Regions from separate parts of the Yersinia intermedia genome, predicted to be linked through region 3. Evidence: riboswitches for the same ligand, from Rfam matches in the RefSeq annotation. Region 3 holds a riboswitch; each other region holds the start of a gene.

Region 1 (3,282 bases), 380 kb from region 3:
GAACCAGCGCCTGATCGAACGAGTGCGACAAGTCCTGCGACTCACCGGGCTACCGAGCCATCGACTGGAGTTGGAAATCACCGAGCGGATAATGATTGAAGATGCTGATGGTGCATATAAAACGATGACAGCATTAAAAACTCTGGGTGTACGCTTATCGATGGATGACTTTGGTACCGGCTATTCTTCACTTAATTATCTGCGCCGCTTCCCGTTCGATGGATTGAAAATTGATAAGAGCTTTATCGATGAATTGGCCGAGTCACATGAAGGCCAATCAATCGTGGAAGGGATCATTAACCTCGGCCATGCGCTGTCCATGACGGTGACCGCTGAGGGGGTAGAAACCACTGAACAGCTCAGGCAGTTACAAACCCTGAAGTGTGATGAAGTTCAGGGTTATTTCCTGGGTAAACCAATGAAACTGAATGATTTATCAGTTCTTATCCGTAATACACATTACGACTAGCAACACGTTCAGTCGCTGGCGACGAGGCTGAACGGTAGCACTCTTTTTTAACCGATTGACCGTGGGGAGGCTAAAGCAGATCGCTTATTTTTAGTTGATAAAGGCCATCCAGAAAGGCGGGGATAAAGCTACCTGGGCCTGCTACCTGCTGAGATACCTGCCCGCCGACCTGTGACATCACTCGACAAGCCGTTGCCACATGATGTAAACGGTCACCTTCCAGTGCGCAAAATGCCGCAACCACGGCAGAAAGTGCACACCCCGTCCCCACCACCCGAGTCATCAGTTTATCGCCACCGGTCACGGCAAAATCACGCAGGCCGTCGGTGATATAATCCACCTCACCGGTAACCGCAACCACCGTCTGCACCTGTAGCGCCAATTGGCGAGCAGCAGGCAGTGCACTTACCGAGGAATCGACACTATCCACGCCACGCCCCATGGTCGCCAGACCACTTAATGCCATGATCTCCGAGGCATTACCCCGTATCGCTGCCGGTTTTAGTGATAATAATTGATGAGCAAAATCAGTGCGATAGGTAAGCCCACCGACCGCGACGGGGTCCAGCACCCAAGGAGTGGCAGATTGATTTGCCGCCTGGATTGCCGCCAACATGGATTCGGCCCGCGAGTGGTGTAACGTGCCGATATTGATAAGTAAACTGTTCGCTATGGTACTAAATTGTGCGGCCTCTTCAGCTTCAACCACCATGGCAGGAAAAGCCCCCAATGCCAGTAACACATTGGCAGTGAAGGACTGTACTACCTCGTTAGTCAGGCAATGGACTAATGGTGGCGTAGTTTGGAATTGCTGCAAGCAGGCCGCCGCCAGTGCATCAGGGAACGGGAGAGGAGCGATTGAAAAGTCAGAGCGAATAGTATTCATGATATCCCCCACCGGCGAACAAGAAGGGGGACCGTTGTTTATGGACTCAACAACGATACCGCGACTTCCCTCCGCTGGTATAATCCAGATCAGGTAATACGGGTAAAATCTCAGCCATTACGCATTTAGCGGCAGGCACCCCGAGTCAACGAGCTTTATTATTAACACAATTAGCGGTAATCAAACACCATTAGCCATAATCATCACTTATGGCATTTTGACGCAGCGGCAATCAGTGCTTGCCCTAGAGCCAGGCCACCATCACCGGCAGGCAGGCGCTGGGGCAGCAACAGTTGGAAATCATGCAATTGTGCGCTAAGTAACTCACGCAGTAACCGGTTATGTAGCACCCCACCTGAAAAGACAATAGTATCAATACGATAATACTGGGCCGCCTGCCGCGCCAAAGTAGCAAATCCCTGTGCCAGAGCAAAGTGGAACGCGTAGGCCCGCTCCGCCGGAGTGGCATCATAAGCCAACCATTGCTGCCAGAAAGTGGCTAAGTCCAGTTGGTTATCGCACAGTGGCATCGTCACCGGCGGAACTGAAACCGCACTTTGTCGCGCCAGTGCTTCCAACTGGCAGGCGGCTTCGCCCTCCCAGCTTATTGATAGCGGGGCAAGATTGAGTGCCGCCGCTACTGCATCAAATAAGCGCCCAGTGGAGGAGGCCAACGGCGCATTAATCCCCCGCTCAATCGCCCGCGCCAATACCCTTCCCTCCGGCTGAGGAATCGCCGCACTCTCAGGCAGATGTTGCCAATTGGGGACATAGCGCTGTAACTGAGCCAGCAGGTTGCGCCACGGTTGACGCGAGGCCAGATCGCCACCGGGTAGTGCCACCGCGGGTAAGCCACCAATGTATTCACAGCTCGTATAATCCACTCGCAGGCATTCACCGCCCCACAATTGACCATCAGCGCCATAACCCAGCCCATCCAGTGCCACACCAATCACTGCCCCACCCTCGCGAGGCCAGCCATGCTCTGCCAGACAAGCCACCAGATGTGCATGATGGTGTAGCACGTCAACACAAGGGATATTCCACTGTGCAGCCAGAGTTTTCCCTAATTGGTGGCTGACGTAGCCAGGATGAGCATCCACCACGACTGTCTGTGGTGTGAAATGGTAAATATCGCAAAACAGCGCCACTAACTGCTGCTGTTGCTGTGCGATATCGCGGTCTTCCAGATCCCCCAGATGTTGACTTAACACCGCATTACCATCACGTAGCAGGCAAAACGTGTTTTTCATATCCGCACCCAGCGCCAGAACTGCTGGCTGCTGGCTAAATCCCGGAGGTAACTCGAAAGCATCTGGCACATACCCTCTGGCCCGGCGTAGCATTTCAGCACCGCTGCCGGTGAGTCGCACTAATGAGTCATCGGCTCGCTGCACAATTTGCCGATCATGCAATAACCAGTGGTCAGCAATATCTCTCAGGGCACCAAGCGCCTGCTCATTACTCAACGCTGGGGGTTTACCACGGCCATTACCGGAAGTCATCACCAGAGGCCGCCCGACCTGTTGCAGCAGCAAATGTTGTAACGGATTGGCGGGTAGCATCACACCAATTTCAGGTAAGCCCGGTGCCAGCGCCGCACACAGCGGGCTATCAGCCCGCGACGAAACCAACACAATCGGGGCCGCAGGGCTACGTAACACGCGTAATAACGCGGCGCTATCGTTACTTTGCACACAGCGTGATAACCAGTCGGCGTGCGGTAACATCACCGCCAGCGGCTTGGAAGGTCGCTGTTTGCGTTGCCGCAGACGGGCCACAGCGGCAGCATTAGTGGCATCTACCGCCAGATGGAATCCTCCCAATCCTTTGACGGCAACGATATCCCCTGCCAACAGGGCGGCTGCGGCTTGCTCTAGCGCCGCGAAGTTGTGCGCAATCGGCTGTCCCTCTCGCCCCGTTAGCC
Region 2 (3,282 bases), 920 kb from region 3:
TATTGAGGTAATGATGGAGGCGAAAACATGATCTACTTCTATAAATACAACGGATGAATACTGCGCTGGTATGCCTATTTGCCCGATTGGTACCATGTATAACGGTATTATCCATGTCGAAATAGCAGCACAGGCTGGTGCAGTTGTGCGCCCACAAGCGGTGGTTTATAAGTTAGAAATTAATGATAAAAAAGCAGATTACCGCAGCCACAGGTTATTAGTTTGAGTCATTATTTGCCACAGCAATTTGGACAATTGGCACTGAATATAAAAGCCGATGATGTGAAGGCGCTGCGCGGGGAATAGTGTATTAAAATAAGGGAGCTAAGGCTCCCTTATAAATTAATGACTTTTTGCCAACTCATTTGCCAGTTTAAGTGTGTTTCTTTGCATTTGAGGTGTAATCTCATCGGTACTGTCAAAAAGGTCGCGAAAGTTTTTGCAGAGCTCCACCGCATCATTATTAGAACAAAATTTATTTCTGGATGAGCAATTTTTTAATAATTCTATTAGTTTTTCTTTTCTTTGTGGATCGAGTTTAAAACTGTTTATTAAATCCGACTTTTGCTTTATTTCTTCATTTTTAAATGTTAATTCATGTAAAGAAAACTTAATTTCTGGATTGCAGTGTACATAATAAACTCCATTCAATTCCTCTATTCTTTCGGTCACCAGTTTCATATCAACAGGCAGGGTGGCTGAGGGTAAATTAGTGTCAAAAATAAAAACCACTTGACGAGTATGATTGTCCTTAATATTTAATGTGTTGATATCCCAATGATTGTCAGCTCCTTCTTCGAGATAGAAAAAGTTTCTAGGGTCCATATTTGCAGTAACATAATATAGCTTTTCACTAACGCCAAATTCAAGCGTGTTAAGTGATATTTCTATTCTTCCATTTAACTCCCCAATGGTGTTCTCTACATCAAATTGACTACTATATTGGTCTTGGATCAATGATTTAATATAATCTGTGGCTTCTATTTTACTATTTAATATTGGGCTGTTATTATTTTCACCTGAAAGTGGAGTATTTTTTTGTGTGAGGTTTATCGTTGCGACAGTCAATTCATTTGATATGGGCTGCATAAATAATCCTTAATTAAGTGGAGGTGAAAGTTGATTGCCTTTTTTCCCTATTTTAAGTAAAGGATTAAAATAGCTAATCAGGTTTTTACCTGATTCTGATTCAACATTGCCTTATTTAACCTTTTCATTATGCCAATGCATTAATATATATTCGCCATCATTACTGATACCGGTAGCTATAGCCACCCACCCCTGTTTTTGATAAAACGCCAGCGCATGCTGGTTTTTTGCCAAACATTTGAGTGAGCCGTGGCTGGCAAATCGCTGTTGTGCTGCCTGCAATAAGGCTTTCCCCGTACCGGCCTGTTGCACCACGGGGTCAATAAACAGATTATGCAGGAAACTCTCCTCCATAAAAATTGAGGCAAAACCCAAGTGTTGATCGCCATCAACGGCAACCAGCACCGTTTCACCTATCGTTGAACGATCAAAATCTTCCAGCCTAAAGCGTTCAACGTCCAGCCAGGTAAATGCTGCTTTACGTGATGCCAGATACAAGGTGCGCAGGAATGGTCGGTCACTTTCCTGATACTGACGAATCTTGATGCTCATCCTACGGTTATACCTCCCAGACAGGGCATTTTCGCGACATTGATCATTGGTTTAACCAATACATGATTGATCTTCTACCACCTGCCCGTGATAATAACAATTCTGACTCGGGGTGCCTGCCACAAACAGTGGCATGGCTGAGATATTACCCGTATTACCTGATCTGGATTATGCCAGCGTAGGGAAGTCTCGGCACCTTAGGGTACCGCCTTCTTGACCGCCGGTTAGGAGGAATATGTTTGTTCAACCTGCCGTTTTCTCTTTAGCTATTCTCGCTGTTGCTGCTATTCGAACTCCCATTGATATGAGTACGGGAGACATTCATGAAGCGAATTAATGCGCTCACGATTGCCGGAACTGACCCCAGTGGTGGGGCCGGTATTCAGGCTGATTTGAAAACTTTCTCTGCTTTGCAAGCTTACGGCACCAGTGTGATCACCGCTCTGGTGGCACAAAATACCCGTGGTGTGCAGTCAGTTTATCCCATCGAACCGGCGTTTGTCGCAGCTCAACTCGATTCCGTTCTCAGTGATGTGCGCATCGATAGTGCTAAAATCGGTATGCTGGCTAACGCTGACATTGTCGATATCGTTGCCAGGCAACTGCGCCGTTATCCCATCCCATTTGTAGTGCTGGATACCGTGATGGTCGCCAAAAGCGGTGATCCGTTGCTGGCGCCAGAGGCCGTGGACGCAGTACGCCAATTGCTGTTACCGCAGGTTGCTTTAATTACCCCGAATCTGCCAGAAGCGGCGGCGTTACTCAATTGCCAACCCGCTTGCGATGAGCAACAAATGTGTGATCAAGGGCGGGCGCTACTTGCACAGGGTTGCCAGGCGGTATTGATGAAGGGGGGCCATCTGAGTGGTGAAGATAGCCCTGATTGGCTGTTTACGGCACAAGGCGAACAGCGTTTTGTTACCCGCAGAGTGAAGACCCGTCATACTCACGGCACCGGCTGCACCTTATCGGCAGCATTGGCGGCTTTGCGGCCACGGCACCGCGATTGGGATGATACGGTGAATGCCGCCAAACACTATCTGCAAGGTGCATTAGAACAAGCCGATACCCTTGAAGTCGGGCAGGGGGTAGGGCCGGTGCATCATTTCCACCAGTGGTGGTAATCCCCTTCGTCCTTGAAGCTACAGGGTTGTTAGCTGCGCTCCCCCCGCAGAATCACTGACTTGAGTCAGCTCATCGGGATGTGTTCACTTGCCGCCTACCTGCAACTCCAATGACTTTGGGGATCCTTCGCCTTTGAAGCTGCAGGGTTGTTAGCTGCGCTCCCCCCCGAATCACTGACTTGAGTCAGCTCATCGGGATGTGTTCACTTGCCGCCTACCTGCAACTCCAATGACTTTGGGGATCCTTCGCCTTTGAAGCTACAGGGTTGTTAGCTGCGCTCCCCCCGCAGAATCACTGACTTGAGTCAGCTCATCGGGATGTGTTCACTTGCCGCCTACCTGCAACTCCAATGATGAAGTGCATGCCTTATTTATTGGAATAGCAGAGATTCTTATGCTAATAAATAGCGCTGAGTCATTGCAAACATCGCGATAGCTCGTTGCAAATGATGGGCATCAAAACGGTTAAGCAGATAACTGTCCGCACCCTTGCGCGGGCGAATACACAGTGAGAGTT
Region 3 (3,282 bases):
TTGCATAGCGGCATAGTCGCGAACTTCCTGAGAGATTTTCATCGAGCAGAATTTCGGCCCGCACATTGAACAGAAGTGAGCTACTTTGCCGGACTCTTGCGGCAGGGTTTCGTCGTGATAGGCTCGTGCGGTTTCTGGATCAAGCGCCAGATTGAACTGATCTTCCCAGCGGAATTCAAAGCGTGCTTTCGACATGGCGTTATCGCGGATCTGCGCACCGGGGTGGCCTTTGGCCAAGTCTGCGGCATGGGCGGCTATTTTATAAGTAATAAGACCTTGTTTTACATCCTCTTTATTAGGCAGGCCAAGATGTTCTTTCGGTGTGACGTAACACAACATGGCGCAACCGAACCAACCAATCATGGCGGCCCCAATACCAGAAGTGAAATGGTCATAACCTGGCGCAATATCCGTGGTTAGCGGGCCTAAGGTATAGAATGGCGCTTCATGGCAGTGTTCCAACTCTTCCGTCATATTGCGGCGAATCATCTGCATCGGCACATGACCGGGGCCTTCAATCATCACCTGCACATCATATTCCCAGGCGATTTTGGTCAATTCACCCAAGGTATGCAGCTCAGCGAACTGGGCTTCATCATTGGCATCCTGAATGGAACCAGGGCGTAGGCCATCACCCAGTGATAGTGAGACATCATAGGCAGCACAGATCTGACAGATTTCGCGAAAATGCTGATACAGGAAGTTTTCCTGATGATGGGAAAGGCACCACTTCGCCATAATTGAACCACCACGGGAGACGATACCGGTCAAGCGTTTGGCCGTCATCGGTACATAGCGCAACAACACACCGGCATGGATAGTAAAGTAATCCACCCCTTGCTCGGCCTGCTCTAACAGCGTGTCACGGAACATTTCCCAGGTTAGGTTCTCGGCTACACCATTTACTTTTTCCAGCGCCTGATAGATAGGAACGGTACCAATAGGGACCGGGCTGTTACGCAGGATCCACTCACGGGTTTCATGGATATAGCGGCCAGTGGACAGGTCCATCACGGTATCGGCACCCCAGCGGGTTGACCACACCAGTTTTTCTACTTCTTCTTCGATGGAGGAGGTCACCGCAGAGTTACCGATATTGGCGTTCACTTTCACTAAAAAGTTACGACCAATAATCATCGGCTCAGATTCTGGGTGGTTAATATTGGCGGGGATGATAGCTCGGCCCGCCGCCACTTCCTGACGTACAAATTCAGCCGTGATATTTTCTGGCAGGTTAGCGCCAAAAGCCTGCCCTGGATGCTGCTGGCGTAGTACCTCACCGCGAATACGTTCACGGCCCATATTTTCTCGCAGCGCGATGAACTCCATCTCTGGCGTGATGATGCCCTGACGGGCGTAATGCAGTTGGGTGACGCATTTGCCGGCGATGGCTTTCTTCGGGCGTGGCAGATGCTCAAAACGCAAATGGTCTAAGCCTTCGTCAGCCAAACGTTGTTGGGTGAAACCAGAGCTGACAGAGGTCAGTGCGGCGGTATCCTGGCGATCAGCTATCCAGCTATCACGTAATTTGGGTAACCCGCGGTGAACATCCAGCGTGGCGTTTGAGTCACCATATGGGCCGGATGTGTCATACACCGGGATGGCTTCGTTATCTTCATAGCGTGGTGAGTCCTTACTACCGCCGATCAATGTCGGACTGAGCTGGATTTCACGCATCGGTACCAGAATATCTGGCCGTGAACCTTGTAGGTAAATACGTTGGGAGTTGGGGAAAGTGACACCTTGCAAGGTATCAATAAACTGTTGAGCTTCCTCACGTTGTGCTTTACGTGGGCGTGATGAATTTTTAGCTGTTGTATTATTAGACATAGCAATTCCTACCAGTGTGGTTTATAGGGAAAATTGCTTGTCTGGAGCTTGGCGGGAGTAACGATGTTGGCCAGTAACCGGCAGCTATCGGTGAGGATAAAGACCGGGCCTGTAGCGATAAATTACTCTTGTTCCCTTCGCGGGTATTAACCCGATCAGGTTCCGCGGATCCCGAATTAACGGTCTCAGCCTGCGTTTGCTTTCCTAAAAAGGCAATCGCTAGGCACTCCGACAAGAATCTTCAGTATATACCCTTCTTACTTGAAATTGCAGCGGTGTTAGCTACGCTCATTCACCCGAATCACTTACCTGTGTAAGCTCATCGGAATTAATGTCACCCTACGGGCTAGCATAAATGCTGTTCAAATCGGTTTTCACCGAGTTGTCATTCACTTGCTGCCTACCTGCAATCTCAATTACTTTGGGTAGTAAAGGTTGAATGAAAACTACAATAGTGTGATGTAAGCTATTTTACTTGCCACTTTGAACTTGGGCAGTGCTCAAAATCCTCACGTACTACGTGTACGCTCCGGTTTTTGCGCGCTGTCCGCATCCAAATTGTCTGCGACAATTACGCTTACTATTAATTTATTAGGTTAATTGGCCTGACTCTTTTTATTTTCTGGCTGGGCGGCTTGCCACGACTCGGCTGCCCATTGAATTAATTGATCTTCCAAGCGAAAACGGGCATCAAGAGCTTCGCCGATATCAGATAATGCTTGCTGAAACTCGATACAACTGTCCTGATCGATCTCAATGTTGGTATAACGATCATGGAATGCCATGATCGTTTGAGTATTATTTTTTAACGCAGGATACACTTTGGTCGTCAGCGCCATTTTTGGGCTGGACGCGCCGTCTACTTGTTTGATAATTCTGTCATAGATGTGAAAATGCCCGGATGAGAGATAATCCACCAAATTATGGCAAAAGTTCTCCAGCGCTTTTTCGTTAAGCGGGGTATGCTTTTCTTTTTGCGGCTTAATACCGATCACTGCGCAATATGCAACTAACAGTTCTTTACGCGCATGAAGCCATTGATCAATTAATTCATTACTGCCGCCAACGCGTTGAGTCAAGCTTTCCAGTCGGTTTAGCATGAACGACTCCGTGAAGTAATAATACGTTACAAAAATGTAACAAGCCGGATTCTAGATTGCCAGTGAAGTCGAGGTTGTGCAACAACGATATGGAACTACAACTTACAGGTAAAGAAAGTGGCTGGTGGATTGTCAGTCATGAAAACAAATTATGGTTGCCAAAAGGGGAGTTACCACAAGGTAATGCGGCTAATTGGTCATTGCAGGGAGCAACGGCAAGGCAAATCGGTGAATGGCAAGGGCAGGCGGTATGGCTGATCCGTCAGATGATGTCTACTGATATGGGTTCAGTGCGGCAATTACTGGATGTGGATCGCGGTTTGTTCCAACTGGCTGGGCGTGGTGTGCAACT

The links. A riboswitch is a leader RNA that binds a small molecule or an ion and turns the genes downstream of it on or off. The one in region 3 is predicted to bind thiamine pyrophosphate.
Positions count from the first base shown of each region.
Region 1: it holds a riboswitch for thiamine pyrophosphate, as region 3 does, so the genes downstream of both, thiM (hydroxyethylthiazole kinase) here and thiC (phosphomethylpyrimidine synthase ThiC) in region 3, are expected to answer to the same signal.
Region 2: it holds a riboswitch for thiamine pyrophosphate, as region 3 does, so the genes downstream of both, thiD (bifunctional hydroxymethylpyrimidine kinase/phosphomethylpyrimidine kinase) here and thiC (phosphomethylpyrimidine synthase ThiC) in region 3, are expected to answer to the same signal.

Region 1 covers NZ_LR134116.1:709,930-713,211, reverse strand. Annotated here, with positions in the region: gene EL015_RS03265 (bifunctional diguanylate cyclase/phosphodiesterase) at 1-469, shown strand, start outside; gene thiM (hydroxyethylthiazole kinase) at 540-1,355, opposite strand; TPP riboswitch at 1,405-1,508, opposite strand; gene hypF (carbamoyltransferase HypF) at 1,559-3,282, opposite strand, start outside.
Region 2 covers NZ_LR134116.1:1,250,521-1,253,802, forward strand. Annotated here, with positions in the region: gene EL015_RS05835 (hypothetical protein) at 1-31, shown strand, start outside; gene EL015_RS22035 (hypothetical protein) at 95-226, shown strand; gene EL015_RS05840 (lipocalin/fatty acid-binding family protein) at 343-1,089, opposite strand; gene EL015_RS05845 (GNAT family N-acetyltransferase) at 1,201-1,641, opposite strand; TPP riboswitch at 1,740-1,843, shown strand; gene thiD (bifunctional hydroxymethylpyrimidine kinase/phosphomethylpyrimidine kinase) at 1,965-2,765, shown strand; gene EL015_RS05855 (hypothetical protein) at 3,158-3,282, opposite strand, start outside.
Region 3 covers NZ_LR134116.1:330,914-334,195, forward strand. Annotated here, with positions in the region: gene thiC (phosphomethylpyrimidine synthase ThiC) at 1-1,830, opposite strand, end outside; TPP riboswitch at 1,946-2,071, opposite strand; gene EL015_RS01565 (Rsd/AlgQ family anti-sigma factor) at 2,427-2,930, opposite strand; gene nudC (NAD(+) diphosphatase) at 3,020-3,282, shown strand, end outside.